DNA from 4 places in the Novosphingobium sp. NPDC080210 genome. Region 2 is predicted to be linked to each of the others. Evidence: predicted binding sites of a transcription regulator. Region 2 holds the regulator's gene; each other region holds the start of a gene.

Region 1 (4,210 bases), on a different contig from region 2:
TCGATGCCATTCTTGACGGCCGGCAGGGGGACGGGATTGATCTTGCCACGCTGGCCGCGCCTTTCCCCAACGAGTGGGGCGCGCAGCGGCGACATTTTGGCCTCGACGCCTGATAGGGGGCCTCTCCGTGAAAACCGCGGATGCTTTTTGCTGACGGCAGCGACCTTGGCTTGCTATCGCGGGCGCCATGACCAATGGCCACCTTCGCAGTGGCCGGCTTATACACATCCTGTGAGCGGCTGATCCAGCCTGACTTGCTTGATACAAGGGTCTCCAGCTATGGAGCGCGCAATCACAAGGACCCGGTGAGACCCCGGGTGGCTATCCCGGCCGCCGATCCGCCGGGCAACATCATGCACGACTGTTATACGGGTGCCAGCGCGCACCGCGTGCCTTGTTGCGGAACAATAATGACCAATTCCAGTTTCCTTTCTCCCAGCCGGTGGCTGGGTGACGCACCACAAATCCGCCGTGATGTACTCGCCGGCATCGTGGTTGCACTTGCGCTCATTCCTGAAGCGATCGGCTTTTCGATCATCGCCGGGGTCGATCCCCGGGTCGGCCTCTACGCGTCCGTTGCCATCGCCATGGTCATTGCCTTTACCGGTGGCCGATCGGGCATGATCTCTGCGGCGACGGCCGCGGTTGCCGTTCTGGTCGGGCCGCTGGTGCGCGAACACGGGGTTGAATATCTGTTCGCTGCGACGCTCCTGATGGGGGTGTTCCAGATCGTTGCCGGTCTGGTTCGCCTCGATCTGCTCATGCAGTTCGTGTCTCGCTCAGTCATCACCGGCTTCGTCAATGCACTGGCGATCCTGATCTTCATGGCGCAACTGCCGCAGCTGACGGGTGTGGGCTGGGAAACCTATGCCATGGTCGCCGGTGGCCTGGGGATCATCTACCTGTTTCCGCGCCTGACCACGGCCGTGCCATCGCCGCTGGTGGCGATCCTGGTGCTGAGCGCCCTCAGCATCTGGCTTAACCTGCCGGTGAACACGGTGGGCGACATGGGCAAGCTGCCGGACGGCTTACCATTCTTCGCCCTGCCGCAGGTGCCACTCACGCTCGAAACACTGCAAATCATTGCGCCTTACTCGCTGACGATGGCAGCGGTCGGCCTTCTCGAATCCCTGCTGACCGCACAGATTGTCGATGACATGACGGACACTGAAAGCGACAAGCGCCGCGAATGCGCCGGCCAGGGCGGTGCGAACATCGTGGCAGGCCTGTTCGGCGGCATGGGCGGTTGCGCGATGATAGGTCAGTCAGTGATCAACGTCACGTCCGGCGGCCGAGGCCGGTTGTCCACTTTCGTGGCGGGCGCCTTCCTGCTCTTCCTGCTCGCGGTGCTCGGCCCCTGGGTTGGCCGCATCCCTATGCCTGCGCTGGTCGCGGTGATGATCATGGTTTCGATCGGCACCTTCAGCTGGAACTCGATCCCCAACCTGCGCCGCCATCCGCCCACGTCCTCCATCGTGATGGTGGCAACTGTGGTGGTGGTCGTTGTCACGCACGATCTTTCGCTCGGGGTGCTGACCGGCGTTCTGCTCTCGGGCATCTTCTTCGCCGGCAAGGTCCGCCGCATGTTCTCGGTGGAACGCACCTCTGACGGGGACACAGGTATGGTCCTCTACAAGGTTCGCGGAGAGATCTTCTTCGCCTCTGTCGATCGGTTCACTCGCGCCTTCCAGGCCGAGGATGGCCGGCCGGTAACCATCGATGTGTCACGCGCGCACTTCTGGGATATCTCCGGGGTCGGAGCCCTCGACAAGATCATTGCCCGCCTACGCCGCGACGGCTCTGAAGTGAACGTGATCGGCTATAACGAAGCCAGTGCCGATATCGTTGACCGCTTTGCCATGCACGACAAGACGGGCTTTGAGCTCGGAGCAGTGCCGCACTGAGTTCCGGAAGAGTACTCAAACCTGCCTCGGCAAGATTGGGGTCATTGACGAATCAGCCGCAGTTCGTTCTATTTATGTTCCATTCATTCAGGAATATGAAACGTGCTGCGCTTCGTCGATCATCCCACCCCTTTGGAACTGCCGCTGTTCACCTCCACGGTGCCGGCCGGCTTCCCGAGCCCAGCGGATGACCACATTGAGGGCAAGCTCGATCTAAACGAGCATCTGGTGCGGCGGCCGGCCGCAACCTTCTTTGTGCGCGCGGCCGGGGAATCCATGCGTGGCGCCGGGATTTTCGATGGCGATCTGCTCGTCATCGACCGGGGAATCACCCCGCAGCCCGACGATATAGTCATTGCCGTTGTGCACGGTGAACTGACCGTCAAACGGCTCCAGAGAGTCAACGGAGCGTGGCAACTGGCGGCAGAGAACCCGAATTTCCCGACCTTGCGCATCCGCGATGATGGCTGTGAAATCTGGGGCGTCGTCACCCACAGCATACGGCGTCACTGTGGCCGCTGATGCCCACCTTCGCACTGGTCGACTGCAATAACTTCTATGCATCCTGTGAGCGGCTGTTTCAGCCGGACCTGCGGGACCGACCAGTCGTGGTCTTGTCCAACAACGATGGCTGCGTGATCGCCCGCTCCAATGAGGCCAAGGCGCTGGGCATCCCGATGGGCGCGCCGCTGTTCAAGATCCGCAATCTGGTCGACGAGCATGGCGTCATCGTCCGTTCCTCGAACTACGCGCTCTATGGGGACATCTCGGAGCGCGTGATGAGCGTGCTGGGCTCGCAGGCGCCGGCCCATGAGATCTACAGCATCGACGAATGCTTCCTCGACCTCGACCGGATGGCGGTGGCCGATCTCACTGACTGGTGTCGGAACCTGAGGCGCCGCACACACCAGTGGACCGGGATTCCGGTATCGATCGGCGTCGGGCCAACCAAGACCCTGGCCAAAGTTGCCAATCGGCTCGCGAAGAAATCAGCCAAGGCAGGCGGCGTCCTTGATCTCAGCCATCACCCGCAATGGACGGAGGCGGCACTGCGGAAGACCACCGTGGGTGATGTCTGGGGGATTGGGCGGCGCTGGAGCGCGATGCTGGAAGAGCGAGACATTTTCACGGCGCATGACCTCGCTTGCGCCCAGGACGGATGGGTGCGGCAGCGTATGGGTATCGTCGGCCTCAGAACAGTTCATGAGCTGCGAGGGATTGCCTGTCACGCGCTCGAGGACCAGCCAGCGCCGCGCCAGACGACATGCTGCTCCCGAACCTTCGGGGAAGCGATCCGCGACAAGCGTCAGGTTCACGATGCCGTGATGAGTTTTGCCGAACGGGTAGCCGAAAAGGTTCGGCATGCCGGACAGGTGGCGGGTGCAGTCCAATTGTTCATCCGGACCGACCCATTCGACCAGAACGCCGCGCAGAAGTCAGTGTCGGGTTCCGCTACATTCCAGCGCCCTACCAACGACACCCGCGTCATCACCGATGCCGTCCTGCGGATCTTCGACCGCATCTGGCGCGATGGGTATGGCTGGCGGAAGGCCGGAGTTTTGCTTCTCGACCTCGGTGATCCTGCCTCGGTGCCTGCGTCGCTGTTTGACGTGATTGAGCGGCCTGACGGACTGATGGCGGCGCTGGACGAGATCAACTCCCGTTTCGGTCGCGGCAAGGCTCGACTGGGGCTGGCCCACAAGGGCGGCGAATGGCGAATGCGGCAAGAAAACCTGTCACCCAGCTTTACGACTCGGTGGGGGGATATTCCTGCCGCCAAGATGGGGTAAGAGTGCTCCATGGACGCTGCTGATCCTGACCTGCCTGATGCTGCTGTCGAACACATCAGCCAGATGCTGACGCTGGCCAAGAGCAAGCATCAAGAGGCGATCGCCAAGCTCGGCACGCCTGATCCGAGCGCAGTTCCCCGACTGCGGGAGGTGCTTCGGTTGCTTGAGGAAGTCGAGCTGCTGGCCGACGATGCCTCGACTTACGTCGAGACCGACGTGATGAAAGCGGCCCTCACGGATCTGCACTTTCAGCAGGCCAGCGTTCAGATGGCGATTGCCCAGCTTGAACAGTTGAAGGTGCGGTCGCCCTGGGCAACGCCCTGGCCGTGGATCACGATCATGGCTCTCGCGTTGATAATCGCCCAAGCTTTGCGGTGATGCAGCGGTTGGAACCGGGACGGTTTTTGAGGTGAATCTCGGTTCTGACCCCAAAATGGATCGCCAAAATATCCACATAGTTTCAATGCGATAAAGCTCTACACTGAAACCGGTGTAGTCGAGAGCTTTGGAGAATAT
Region 2 (4,210 bases):
GATGCGGGCCTTGCACCCTATCCACTGGAAGAACTGCGCGGGGGTGACGCGGCCTATAACGCAGAGGCACTAAAGCGGGTGCTGATGGGCGAACAAGGCGCCTATCGCACTGCGGTCCTGCTCAACTCCGCAGCCGCCTTGCTGGTGGCGGGACAGGTCGAGGACTGGCTGGAAGGCGTTGAAGAGGCGGCCGAAGCTCTCGATAAAGGCTTGGCCAAGGCGCTGCTCGCTTGCTGGATCGACATGGTTCGGTGAGTTTTTGGGACTCACACGAAGACACGAAGGCACGAAGAGCTTCTTTCGGGGATCGTCCTTTTATTGGATAATCACGCAAAGCCGCAAAGACGCTAAGATGCCGGACATTCGGCGAAGCCGTGTGAAATACGGACGTAGAATTTGCCGCAACCATTGAGAGGCAAACGCCTTCGGCGACCAGCGCAACACCTTGGCGCCTTCGCGCCTTTGCGTGAGATTATTCCTACGCAACGTTTCGGCTGAAACGCCTTCGTGTCTTCGTGCCTTCGTGTGAGAATCAAACAAAACTCGACACCGCCCGAAAATCCAAGCTAGAGCGCCCCCGAGATGACCGACAAACTAGCAGAAATCTGCGCCACCAAGCGCGAAGAAGTTGCCGCCCGCAAGCCGCTGGCCTCCTGGTCCGACCTCGACGCCAAGGCCGCGCAGCAAACCGCCCCGCGCGGGTTTGAAGCTGCCTTGCGCCGAAAGGCCGAGACCGGCTTCGCCTTGATTGCCGAGATCAAGAAGGCCAGCCCGTCCAAGGGCCTGATCCGCCCCGACTTCGATCCGCCCGCTCACGCCCGAGCCTATCAGGCCGGCGGCGCGGCCTGTCTCTCGATCCTGACCGATGCGCCCTATTTCCAGGGGCATGAGGATTACCTGGTCGCCGCCCGCGCGGCCTGCGACCTGCCGGTCCTGCGCAAGGATTTCATGGTCGACCCCTGGCAAGTGGCTGAGGCCCGCGCCATCGGCGCCGATGCGATCCTGATCATCGTCGCCGCCCTCGACGACGCCCAAATGGCTGAGATCGAAGCGGCTGCGAAGGAACTCGGCATGGACGTTCTGGTCGAAGTGCACGACGAGGCCGAAATGGAACGCGCCGCTCGTCTGAGCAGCCGCCTGATCGGCGTCAACAACCGCGACCTCAAACGGTTCGTGACTGACGTGGCCAACAGCGAACGCCTCGCCCCCCTCGCCCCGGCGGGCACCTTGCTGGTCAGCGAGAGCGGGATCAACGGCCATGCCGACCTGCTCCGCCTGGAAAAGTCCGGCATCCGCACGTTCCTGGTCGGCGAAAGCCTGATGCGGCAAGATGACGTTGAAGCCGCGACCCGCACCTTGCTCAACGGATAGCGCCTGTCCACTGGCGCCGAAAGCTGCAACAAGACGGTCAGACCGATCGACGGAGGAACGATGAGCGAGCTGACCCACCTCGACGAACAGGGCAAGGCGCGCATGGTCGATGTCGGCGCCAAGTCAGAAACGCGCCGCGTGGCCATTGCCGAGGGCCGGATCACCATGTCCGCTCAGGCGCTTACCGCAATCCGTGATGGCGCGGTTCCCAAGGGCGACGTTCTGGCTGCGGCGCGCATCGCCGGCATCATGGCCGCCAAGAAAACCGCCGACCTGATCCCGCTGTGCCACCCCCTCTCGCTCGACGCGGCAACAGTGGACTTCGCCTTTGAAGAGAGCGCCGTGCGCGTGACCGCCAGCGCCTCGCTATCCGGCAAGACCGGTGTGGAAATGGAAGCGCTCACCGCCGCCTCGGTGGCGCTCCTCACCATTTACGACATGGCCAAGGCGGTCGACAAAGGCATGGTCATTTCCGGCATGCGCCTGATCGAAAAGCGCGGCGGGAAGTCCGGAGACTGGCGCGCAGAGGATTGATTGTTCGGAAGGCGTAACTGCTTGACTCGTTCCGAAAGGTTGCTTACTTGTTCCTCATTCGTTCACTGAACGGTGCAGGAACATTCCCGTTCCGGACCGATTCCAACGGAGTGATGCCGGCATGCTGACTCGCAAGCAGCACGAATTGATCCGCTTCATCCAGGCCCGTCTTGAAGAAAGCGGCGTCTCCCCCTCGTTTGAGGAAATGAAGGAGGCTCTGGACCTCAAGTCAAAGTCCGGGGTTCACCGGCTGATTTCCGCCCTGGAAGAACGCGGGTTCATCCGCCGCCTGCCCAATCGGGCCCGGGCGCTGGAAGTGCTGCGTCAGCCCGATGACGTAACGACCAAGGCTCCGGCTCGCGCGGCGAACAGCAACAGCGCGGCAGCTGCCGTGATTCGTCCGCCCGAAGCGCGCCCTGCTCCGGCCAATGACGTGATCGAAATTCCCCTGCACGGCCGGATTGCGGCGGGCGTCCCGATTGAGGCGATGGAAACGTCGGCCACCCTGCCAGTCCCGGCAGCCCTGCTGGGCGCGGGCGATCATTACGCCCTGGAAGTTTCCGGCGATTCGATGATCGAAGCGGGCATTCTGGACGGTGACTATGCCCTGATCCGCCGCACCGATACGGCACGCGATGGCGAAATTGTCGTAGCCCTGGTGCGCGGCGAGGAAGCAACGCTGAAATACCTGCGCCGCGAGAATGGCCGCGTCAGGCTCGATCCCGCCAATGCGGCCTATGAACCGCAGATCTATGATCCGCGCGAAGTGGTGGTCCAGGGCAAGCTGGCCGGATTGCTGCGCCGCTATCACTGATCCGGGGCGCTGCTTGCCTCCTCGGCCGGCAGCGCTTTTGCAGATGGCTGGTTGGCCTGCCTCGGCTTCCACCAGCCATGCTGACCCTGGTCCTCAGCGACGGTGGCGAGCTTCTGCTGGACCAAGTCGATTTTCAGCCCTCCGGTTTGATCGAGCATACGCCGGTCCACCTTTAACCAGCGCGGGCGGCACGATCCCGGCAAGTATCGTCCGGCGATGACGATATCGGCCCGGTCGCAGGCGGCAGCGAGTGCGCGTTCCGGAACAAAATCCGTCCCCCGCCCGATCAGCAAACGCCACGATCTGCCCCTGCGTTCCAGCTTCAGCGCGCAGAAATCAGCATTGCAATTGGCTCCGGGCCATTCCGCAATCGTCCTCGTCGCACCGCTCATGCCCGCACTTTCGAGCAGGTTGTCGCGGGTGTATCCACTTCTGCTGTCGCGCAGCACCAGCAGATCTTCGCCTGCCACGCGTGTAATCCCGACATGTTTTCCGTCGCTGGAGACCAGCAAGTCCGGGGTTCTCACCTGGCTCAGCAAGATCAGTCCGGCCGCGACGGGGACCAAACCCAGCAAGCGGATCCGGCTTTGCCAGAGTGCTAGCCACAAGCCGCCCGCCACGAACAGGGCAAACGCGCCCCTCCCCATGCCCGGCATGGCCGTGACTGCACCGGGCATGGCCGCAACCCAGTGCGCCAGAGCCAGCAGCAGTTCCAGCGACTTGCCCGCCAGCCACCAGAACGGCGCACCGATCCCCACCAGATCGAACAGCAGTGCGAGGGCAATCAGCGGCATCGAAGCCAATGTCGTCAGCGGGATCGCGACGACGTTGGCCAGCGCTCCGTAAACCCCGGCGCGGTGAAAATGGAACAGGACAATCGGCATCAGGGCCAGTTCAATCACCACGCCCGTAATCAGCAGGCCGAACAGGTTACGCGCTCCTTTCGCCAGCCAGCCTTCCTCACGCGGAGCATTGAAGGACCGCATGCCCACAGATCCATGCAAGGCAACGATGGCGATTACCGCTGCAAAGCTCATCTGGAAACTCGGCCCGACGACGGCTTCAGGCCAGAACAGGACGACCAGAAAACCGGCGATGGTGACCATCCGCATCGACAAGGGATCGCGGCCCATGGCGAGGGCGGCGAGGACCAACACGGCCCCGATGCAGGACCGAATCGTCGGCAGTTCCGCGCCGGTCAGCAAGGTATAGCCAATCCCGACCAACGCTCCTGTCCCGGCGGCGACAAGGGGCAAGCGCACCCGCAAGGCCAGCCAGGGCCATAGCGCCAGCAGGCGGATCGCCACGAAGTAGCCTGCCGCCACGACTGCGCTGACATGTAGCCCGCTGACTGACAGCAGGTGCGTCAGCCCGGCGTCGCGCATCGCCTGGTCATCCGCTTCAGCAATGGCCCCGCGATCGCCGCTGGCCAAAGCGGCGGCAATGGTCCCGGCAGAACCGTCCAGATTGGCCCGGACGTGCCCAGAAAGC
Region 3 (4,210 bases), 120 kb from region 2:
AGGGCGTGCCGGTCGAGATCTTCGAGACGCTGGCGAACTGGTCGTCGACCAGCGCAAAGCGGGTCAGTTCCCGCGCCGAAACACTGCACTCGATCCCGGCACCATCGGCCGCTTGCTTGAACTGGTCGGCGGCATGAGCGGGGGATGCTACTGCTGTGAGCAGTGCTGCCGCACTCAGAAGTCGGACCCGAGCGTAAGCATCTTTTCGGTAAGCCATCACTGGGCCTCCTTTGATTTGTCCTGTGGGGGGAGCTGGGCGAACCCTGCCAGCGCCAGGCGCAGGCCGCGGTAAGTCCAGCTGAAGCGGAAGCGGCGCTCGTCACTCGCAATCACCTGTGCGCCGACGAAGGTCTTGAGAGTTCCGGTCACATCCGAGGTCAGCCCCTTCGGATCGACAGTCATCGACCGGATCACGAATGCCTGGGTGACGTCCGAGCCCCGCTGCTCCTCGACAATCCGCACGAGCTCAGCTTTGAGCCGCCCATAGCTTGCGGGATCCGCCAGCTTCAGGATCTCGTTCATCCAGTAATCGAGGCCCTCGGGGCTGCGATTGAGGAGCACAAGGGCGGCATCGCGGGTGACGAGCTCGAGATAGTCGGCCTCGACCCCGGCGCTGCTAACCGTGAGTTGCTTGGGAACGGTCGGCACCAGCACAACCTCACGGTCGCGGGTGGCGGCAAGGCTCCCTGCTACGACCAGTGCGAGGCCGAGACCGGCACTGGTGAGCGCGAACAGGTTCCGCTGGCGCAGCAGCGATTGCTGACGTTCGTGTGATATGTCGGAAAACATCGGTGTGCCCCTCAACCGGCAAGCAGTCGGCAGTGAGAAGGCGGCGTTGCCTTGAGGCCCAGAAATCCTGCAGGCAGATACCAATATGCGGCATGGGCTACCCAGGAGCTGGCGCGTCCTGCTTTTGCCTTTCGCAATGCGAACCAGGCGCCGAAGGCGACTATGATACCGATAAAGATATGCTGGGTGAGGATTCCCCAGGTGAAGGGGACCAGCATTCCCGCGAACTCGTCGATGGTCCAGAAGCCGATAAGCTCCGGGTCATCGAGGCGCCGGGGAATGATGTAAGGGTCTGCCATGGCGACGCCGCCTTCTCGGGCCGTGTTCAGATGACCGCGGTCACGACCGAGGTGACGATCGGAACACCGGTGCCGACACCGATGCCGACGCCCACCGGAACGGCGACCTGGCCGAGCGAAAAGCGCCCGGATGCCAGACCGATCAGGCCGCCAGCGAGGCTGAGAACCGTGATGATCTTGCCGCCCGAACCTTCGAGAAAGTCGGTGAACTTGGTGAGGGCAGGGGTGAAGGTCGTGTCAGCGCCCGCATAGGCGGCGCTCGCCGCAAGCGCCGCGACTGCGAACGGGATGGCAATGTTGAGGGCCTTGCCGAGACCGGTGACGCCGACGCGCCGGGGGAGGGTGAGAGACTGCATGTGAAGCTCCGGTTGGAGGGGTGGTCACAGCGTCCTTGCGTTCGCTGTGTGTTCCACATGCATCTAGGAAGTGTTTGTAGGAAAGAGTTGTGATCTGATCTCCGCTGGAGGCGGACAGATGCGGACACATCTTTTCCTGCCCGACGATCAAAACCGACGATAATGGCGCTAAATCAGTCTTTATGTGTCGGTGACTACCGTCACGCTAGACGCGATTCGGCGACGACTCGGATAGAGGAACTGATTCGCCTCTAAACGAGATGTTCTATCTATGTTCTTTTCATTTTCCTACATGGGATGCTTCGCGATATGCCTGCGAATCGCACCATTGAAGAAACGAGGAGACAACCATGCACCATCCAACCGCCGCCGACAGACCGGCCAATGAAAGCCTGGCTCGCGTGCTTGCCCATGCGATCGATGCCGCCGGCAAACCACGCCACAGGATTGCCAATGAAAGCGGGATGCATCGCGAGACCTTGCTTCGCGTTGCGCGCGGCGAGCGGCCTATCGGGCTCGACGAAGCATCACGCGTGCTCGCCGCCTGTGGAGCACACCCCCGCGCTACCATGATCCTAGCGCTCGCCGGGCAGGAAGATCTCGCTTGCGAATGGATGCATGGCGAGATGGGCGAATTTCTCGAAGAGTTCTTCACCAGCCTGCCCGTCCATCTGCAGCGAACCCTCGGCCGCCGGATCGAGGATCTGCGGCCTCGGTGGGCGGGCGGCACGGCGCAGCTGGTGGCGCGAATGCTCGCCAAGCACATCGATGATTTCGCCAATCGCGACATCGCCATGTCGCTCTCACGGTAGGCCTGGGAGTTCGGAGGGGACCGAACTTTACGATTGAGATCAGCAATGTCGCATTCAGCTCAAGATGAAGCGCCCTACCTGCCGCCGGCGGAAACTGTGTCGCCGGCCCGACTTCTTCGACTGCCGGAAGTGATGGCCCGCGTCGGGCTGCGTCGTTCGGCCATCTATCAGCGGATGAGCGAAGGGCGTTTCCCCAAGTCACGATCGCTGGGGCCCAAATGTGCAGTTTGGGTCGAAGCGGAAATTGATGAGTGGATCCGCGCCGTATCGCGAATTCCAAACTGATCACGCCGTAGTCTATTCCGTTAGGATTCCTCGCGCTAAGCTGCGCGCATGGTTTATCGATATCCGCTGGGCAATACTCTTCATCCCGAAGCTCTGAAGGAGAAGCAGCGTTCGCTGCGGGACGGCTTCCAGAAGCCTTTGGGGCTTCGCGTGCACCGTGCGCTATCTTGGCTTCGACGAGCCGAAGCTGAGGATGAAGACCATGATGTCCGCTTCATCCTTCTCTGGATTGGATTTAACGCGGCCTATGCCGGTGATGTCGAGGCATCGGCCAGCAGCTCAGCGCCGGAAGGCGAACGCGGTCTCTTTCAGGCATTTTTCTCGACCTTGGTGAAGTTCGACGCCCGCCACCGGGTCTACGATGCCGTCTGGCAACGGTTCAGCCAGGAAATCCGGCTGCTTCTGGATAATCGGCATGTCTATCACCCGTTCTGGCAGCACCAGAACGGGGACCCGGGCTATGCGGATTGGGAGCAAAAGCTTGAGCGAAGCCAGACAGCCATCAAGCACGCCTTGCGTGAGCACGATACAGCCCGGATTCTCTCTATCCTGTTTGATCGGCTGTACGTTCTGAGGAACCAGCTGGTGCATGGCGGCGCAACCTGGAACAGCGACGTCAACCGTGACCAAGTCAGGGATGGCGCCTCTCTTCTGGGTTGCCTGCTGCCCATCTTCGTCGATCTGATGATGGATAACCCGGATCACGCTTGGCCGATGCCGAATTACCCTGTGGTCGACTAGCTCGGCCGCTTCGGGGTGAGTTCACGCTGCCTCGTCCAAGTCTTCTGTGCGTTGACGTGGCGCAGGGGGCGAGTGGACGTGAAACCCCATCGTACCCCGCATCTGGTCGCCACGCGCATCGATCTCGTCACGTAGCCACCTCACTAGGACAGCTGGATCCTTCTCCGCCAGCAGCTTCGCGCGGTGCGCAACGACCGCAAAGTCACCCGGCGTTTGGCCATGGTGGATGGGCCACTCCGATGGCCAGTCGAGGCCAAACCGGGCTTGGAAAAGCTTGCCTGCCTGCGCTGGCGTCATGGCATTGAACACAGCGCGGATCGTGAAGCGACGCTGGGTCGCTGGATCGAGATTGTCGGCCAGATTGGTCGTGGCGATGAAGGGAGTGCGGAGGTGTTCGAGCTGTACCAGCATCTCGTTGACCTGGCTGACCTCCCAGCTCCGTTGACCGGCTTCCCTGCGGTAAAGGAAGCTGTCGACCTCATCGATCAATAGCAGCGCACCGCGGTCGGCTGCCTTGGCAAAGGCTTCAGCAATGTTTTGTTCGGTCTCGCCTACATAGGGACTCATCAGGTCCGAGCACCGCCGCTCTTCAATTTCCAACCCCATGGTCTCGGCGAGGTGCCGCGCAAAGGCGGACTTACCTGTACCTGAAGGCCCCGACAGCAACAGGCTCCAGCCTCGATCTGGGGTCGCGGCCAGACGCTCAGCGAGACGAGACAAATCAGTGTCCGCCCGTGACAGCTTCGGATCATAAACCGAACTGCCTGGTGCGTCGGGGGCGCAGGACTGGCCAAGAGCACGCATCACACTGTGGATGGCGGTCTTCGCAACGTCGGCCCCGCCGCTGGCGAGATGGGCGGCCTTCAGGCCGGCCGCAACGACTGCAGGAGGCGCCTTCAGACTCGCGATCTCACGCAGTTCAGCCGTG
Region 4 (4,210 bases), 430 kb from region 2:
TGTTGCTGGCTCGCCGCAAACGCACCGGATGAAGGATGCGCGCCTGCGGCGGCATATCCTTTGCGCCTTTCCTTCTTTTTGCGCCTTCGCATTAACAATTTGTCGCACCCCGGCTTCGACAGGCTCAGCCTGAGCGAGGTGTTTGATCCCATGGCCGTTCGTCCTGAGGAGGTGCTGAAGCCGCAGGCTGAAGTGCCGTCTCGAAGGACTGCCTGTGGCGCTGTGGTTCGAGACGAGTCCTCAATCCAGGATTTCGCCTCCTCCTCACCGCGAACGGATTTAATCAAACCTCGTCATTGCGAGGAGCGCAGCGACGAAGCAATCCAGGGCGGCAGAAGCTGCGTTTTCCTTCCCGCGCTGCGTCTTCGGCCAGCTCGGAATGGTTCACGCAAAGGCGCAGAGAAGAAGGGAGGCGCGAAGGGGTTGCGTTTGTGGCTCTGTCGCCTGCTGTTCCTGGCTCGCCGCAAACGCACCGGATGAAGGATGCGCGCCTGCGGCGGCATATCCTTTGCGCCTTTCCTTCTTTTTGCGCCTTTGCGTGAACAATTTGGCGCAACCCGGCTTCGACAGGCTCAGCCTGAGCGGGGTGTTTAATCCCATCGCCGTTTGTCCTGAGGAGGTGCTGAAGCCGCAGGCTGAAGCGCCGTCTCGAAGGACTGCCTGAGGCGCTGTGGTTAGAGACGGGTCCTCAATCTGCGATTTCGGCGCCTCCTCACCACGAACGGCGTGGAGGACTACCGCAATGCCGTCACCCCGGACTTGATCCGGGGGCCAGCTTGGGTGGCTCCGCACGGAGCGCCCAGCAATCAACCGCAAGAACAGAACCGGCGCGGGAGCCGGGTGGCTCGCCGCGCCGGTTTATGGTCTGGAGGACGCCCCACGGGGTACGGGGAACGGGAGCGCCCTCCATTCAGTCCCGGTTCTGGCAGGCGGGCGGCCTGCCGGGCCGGAAGCTCTCAGGGATCAGATGTCGTCCTCCGCGTCCGGACCGGTCATCATCTCCCCGGCAAGACCTTCGGTTTGGCTGCGAATGGCAGCCTCCAGCCGGTCACAAAGCTCGGGATTTTCCTTCAGGTAGGTCTTGGCGTTCTCACGCCCCTGCCCGATGCGAATGCTGTCGTACGAGAACCAGGCGCCGGACTTTTCGACCAGGCCAGCCTTGACCCCAAGGTCAAGGATTTCGCCGATCTTGGAAATGCCTTCGCCGTACATGATGTCGAATTCGACCTGCTTGAACGGCGGGGCGACCTTGTTCTTGACCACTTTGACGCGGGTCGCGTTGCCGACGATATCGTCGCGGTCCTTGATCTGCCCGGTGCGGCGGATGTCGAGACGGACCGAGGCGTAGAACTTCAGCGCATTGCCGCCGGTGGTGGTTTCCGGATTGCCGTACATCACGCCGATCTTCATGCGGACCTGGTTGATGAAGATCACCATGCAGCGCGAGCGACTGATCGAACCGGTCAGCTTGCGCAGGGCCTGGCTCATCAGGCGGGCCTGGAGGCCGACGTGACTGTCGCCCATTTCGCCTTCGATTTCGGCGCGGGGCACCAGGGCAGCAACCGAGTCCACCACCAGCACGTCGATCGCATTGGAACGCACCAGGGTATCGACGATTTCGAGCGCCTGCTCACCCGTGTCGGGCTGCGATACGATCAGTTCGTCGATGTTGACGCCCAGTTTCTTGGCATAGACTGGATCGAGCGCGTGTTCCGCGTCGACAAAGGCTGCCGTGCCGCCGGTCTTTTGCGCTTCGGCAATGGCGTGCAGCGCCAGGGTGGTCTTGCCCGAGCTTTCGGGACCGTAGATTTCGATGATGCGGCCACGCGGCAGGCCGCCGATGCCCAGGGCAATGTCCAGGCCAAGCGAGCCGGTGGAAATAGCCTCCACCTGCATCGTTTCCTTGGAACCCAGCTTCATTGCCGAGCCCTTGCCAAACGCCCGGTCGATCTGCGCCAGCGCTGCTTCGAGCGCCTTTTGACGGTCCATGTTGTCCTTGCCTTCCTGAATCAGCTTGAGTTGAGCACCCATCGAAGTTCCCCTTGCGTACCTAGCCGACCCGGAAGGTCAACTCGCCATTATGTATCGCATTTGTTCTTATGGAACAAGAGGGGAACGACAAGATTTTTCCGTTTTTTGATAACGCTTTGCAATTCAGCCCTTCGCAGCGGCCAGCACGGCCCCCACCTTCTCGGTAATCTGCTGCACGGTGAACGGCTTGGGCAGGAACCGGACGTCGGTAATGTCGATTTCCTTGCGCAATTGCTCCTCGGCATAGCCCGACATGAACAGCACCGGGATCTGCGGATCGAGCTTGCGAATCTCGCGCACCATCGACGGGCCGTCCAGCGCGGGCATGACGACGTCCGACACGATCAGGTCGAACTGCGCGCCGCTGCGCACGATCTCCAGGCCCTCGTCGCCGTCGCTGGCCGGAGTGACGGAATAGCCCGCCCGGGTCAGCGCGCGTTCGGCGACGGCGCGGACCATGTCCTCGTCCTCGACCAGCAGCACGTTGCCGCCGCCCGACCATTCGCGCACTTCCTCCACCTTGACCGCCTTGCCCGGGCTTTCCCCGGGAGCGGCGTGATAGACCGGCAGATAGACGGTGAACTTGGTGCCGCGACCCACTTCGCTATCGGCAAAGATGAAGCCGCCCGACTGCTTGACGATGCCGTAGACCGTCGAGAGGCCCAGCCCGGTGCCCTTGCCGGTTTCCTTGGTGGTGAAGAACGGTTCGAAAATCTTGCCGAGGTGATCGGGCGCAATCCCGCAGCCGGTGTCTTCCACGATCAGCGCGGTATAGTCGGTCTGCGGCATGATCGCGCTGCGCATCGCCCGCACGTCCGCCGCGCTGACCTTGCGCGTCGCCATGGTCAGCTTGCCGCTGCCATCGCCGCGCATCTGCATGGCATCGCGGGCATTGACCGCCAGGTTGACGATCACCTGCTCCAGCTGGGTCGGGTCGGCGCGGACGGGGCCAAGGTCGCGGTCGTGCTTGACCACCAGCTGGATCTTTTCCCCGATGAGCCGCTTGAGCAGGTGCGACACGTCGGACAGGACATCCGGCAATTGCAGCACTTCGGGGCGCAGGGTCTGCTGGCGGCTGAAGGCGAGGAGCTGGCGCGTCAGGCTGGCGGCGCGGTTGGAATTGGCGCGGATCTGCTGGATATCGTCATAGTCGCTGTCGCCCGGCGTATGGCGCAGCAGCATCAGGTCGCAAATGCCCAGGATCGCGGTGAGGACATTGTTGAAATCGTGCGCGACGCCGCCCGCCAGCTGCCCGACCGCCTGCATCTTGGTCGCCTGGGCCACCTGCCGCTTGAGCCGGGTTTCCTCGGTCGTGTCGGTCAGGCCGAGCAGGACCGCTGCCTCACCCAGCCCGCGCACTCCGGCAAGGCTGAGGTTGACCGGCTCTTCCGGCTGGCTGCGCAGGCGCACGGCAATATCCCCGCTGGCCGCCGGGCCCTGGGCAAAGCGGCGGACCGCGTCGGACAGCGGCCCTTTGTCTTCCTGCACCACCAGGTCGGTGGGATAGGTCGGCGGCGGATCGCCCTCGCGCCCGGCAGCGCGCATGAAGGCAACATTGGCGAAGAGCATCCGCCCGTCGCGGTCGGCCATGGCCAGGCCCAGCGGCAACTGCGAGAGCAGCGCCTCCAGATGCGGGACCGCCGCTGTCGCCTCGCTCCCCCCGCCGCCAATGCCGACGCCGTGGTCGGCCAGCAGGATCAGCGAAGGGGTGATCTCGTAATCGACCGAGCCGGGCGCATCGGGATCGATCACCGGGATGTAGAACAGGCTGAGCGGCGCGCCCTTGCTGCCTTCGCGCGCCCAGGTGATCTTGTCATTTTCGTCCTGCCGCAGCAGCGCGGTGAATTCCTGTCCGGTCAGGATCGCGCCGGCGTCCCCGGCAGCACGCTGGGCAAAGCCGGAGCTGGCCGCGCGCACTTTGCCATCAGGATCGACAATGGCGAGGGAAAAGCCGGCCTGGCTGAGCGCGCGGCCCAGCTTGCCATCCAGATAGGGAACCAGTTCCGCGACCAAATCGGGCGGCGTCACCGCAGTGACGGTCCAGACGAGGTAATCGTCGCCCCGGCCCGAGCGGAGCGCGGTGACTTTCCAGCGTCCGCCCTGCTCGCTCTCGATCACGTCGACCACGCCCTTGCCGTCGCGCCAGGCAGCCCGCCCCGCCTTGGCGAGGCGTTCCAGG

The links. The regulator LexA, encoded in region 2, represses DNA repair genes until DNA is damaged. The targets are predictions, from matches to a motif close to GTTCCNCNCTTGTTCT.
Region 1: the regulator LexA is predicted to act here: its motif matches at 1,970-1,985, upstream of ACQKOE_RS15260 (LexA family protein).
Region 3: the regulator LexA is predicted to act here: its motif matches at 1,707-1,722, upstream of ACQKOE_RS01805 (transcriptional regulator).
Region 4: the regulator LexA is predicted to act here: its motif matches at 2,102-2,117, upstream of recA (recombinase RecA).

Annotation. Positions count from the first base shown of each region.
Region 1 covers NZ_JBNNWL010000007.1:75,280-79,489, forward strand. The annotation lists gene ACQKOE_RS15250 (hypothetical protein) at 1-113, shown strand, start outside; sul1 at 296-351, shown strand; gene ACQKOE_RS15255 (SulP family inorganic anion transporter) at 411-1,904, shown strand; gene ACQKOE_RS15260 (LexA family protein) at 2,007-2,426, shown strand; gene ACQKOE_RS15265 (Y-family DNA polymerase) at 2,426-3,694, shown strand; gene ACQKOE_RS15270 (hypothetical protein) at 3,704-4,072, shown strand.
Region 2 covers NZ_JBNNWL010000001.1:483,454-487,663, reverse strand. The annotation lists gene trpD (anthranilate phosphoribosyltransferase) at 1-255, shown strand, start outside; gene trpC (indole-3-glycerol phosphate synthase TrpC) at 583-1,371, shown strand; gene moaC (cyclic pyranopterin monophosphate synthase MoaC) at 1,432-1,905, shown strand; gene lexA (transcriptional repressor LexA) at 2,027-2,719, shown strand; gene ACQKOE_RS02330 (ComEC/Rec2 family competence protein) at 2,713-4,104, opposite strand; gene ACQKOE_RS02325 (DUF4131 domain-containing protein) at 4,086-4,210, opposite strand, start outside.
Region 3 covers NZ_JBNNWL010000001.1:363,782-367,991, forward strand. The annotation lists gene ACQKOE_RS01785 (type-F conjugative transfer system secretin TraK) at 1-217, opposite strand, end outside; gene ACQKOE_RS01790 (type IV conjugative transfer system protein TraE) at 217-789, opposite strand; gene traL (type IV conjugative transfer system protein TraL) at 801-1,088, opposite strand; gene ACQKOE_RS01800 (hypothetical protein) at 1,115-1,444, opposite strand; gene ACQKOE_RS01805 (transcriptional regulator) at 1,795-2,256, shown strand; gene ACQKOE_RS01810 (AlpA family transcriptional regulator) at 2,302-2,541, shown strand; gene ACQKOE_RS01815 (hypothetical protein) at 2,590-3,282, shown strand; gene ACQKOE_RS01820 (AAA family ATPase) at 3,304-4,210, opposite strand, start outside.
Region 4 covers NZ_JBNNWL010000001.1:54,870-59,079, reverse strand. The annotation lists gene recA (recombinase RecA) at 964-2,031, opposite strand; gene ACQKOE_RS00300 (response regulator) at 2,155-4,210, opposite strand, start outside.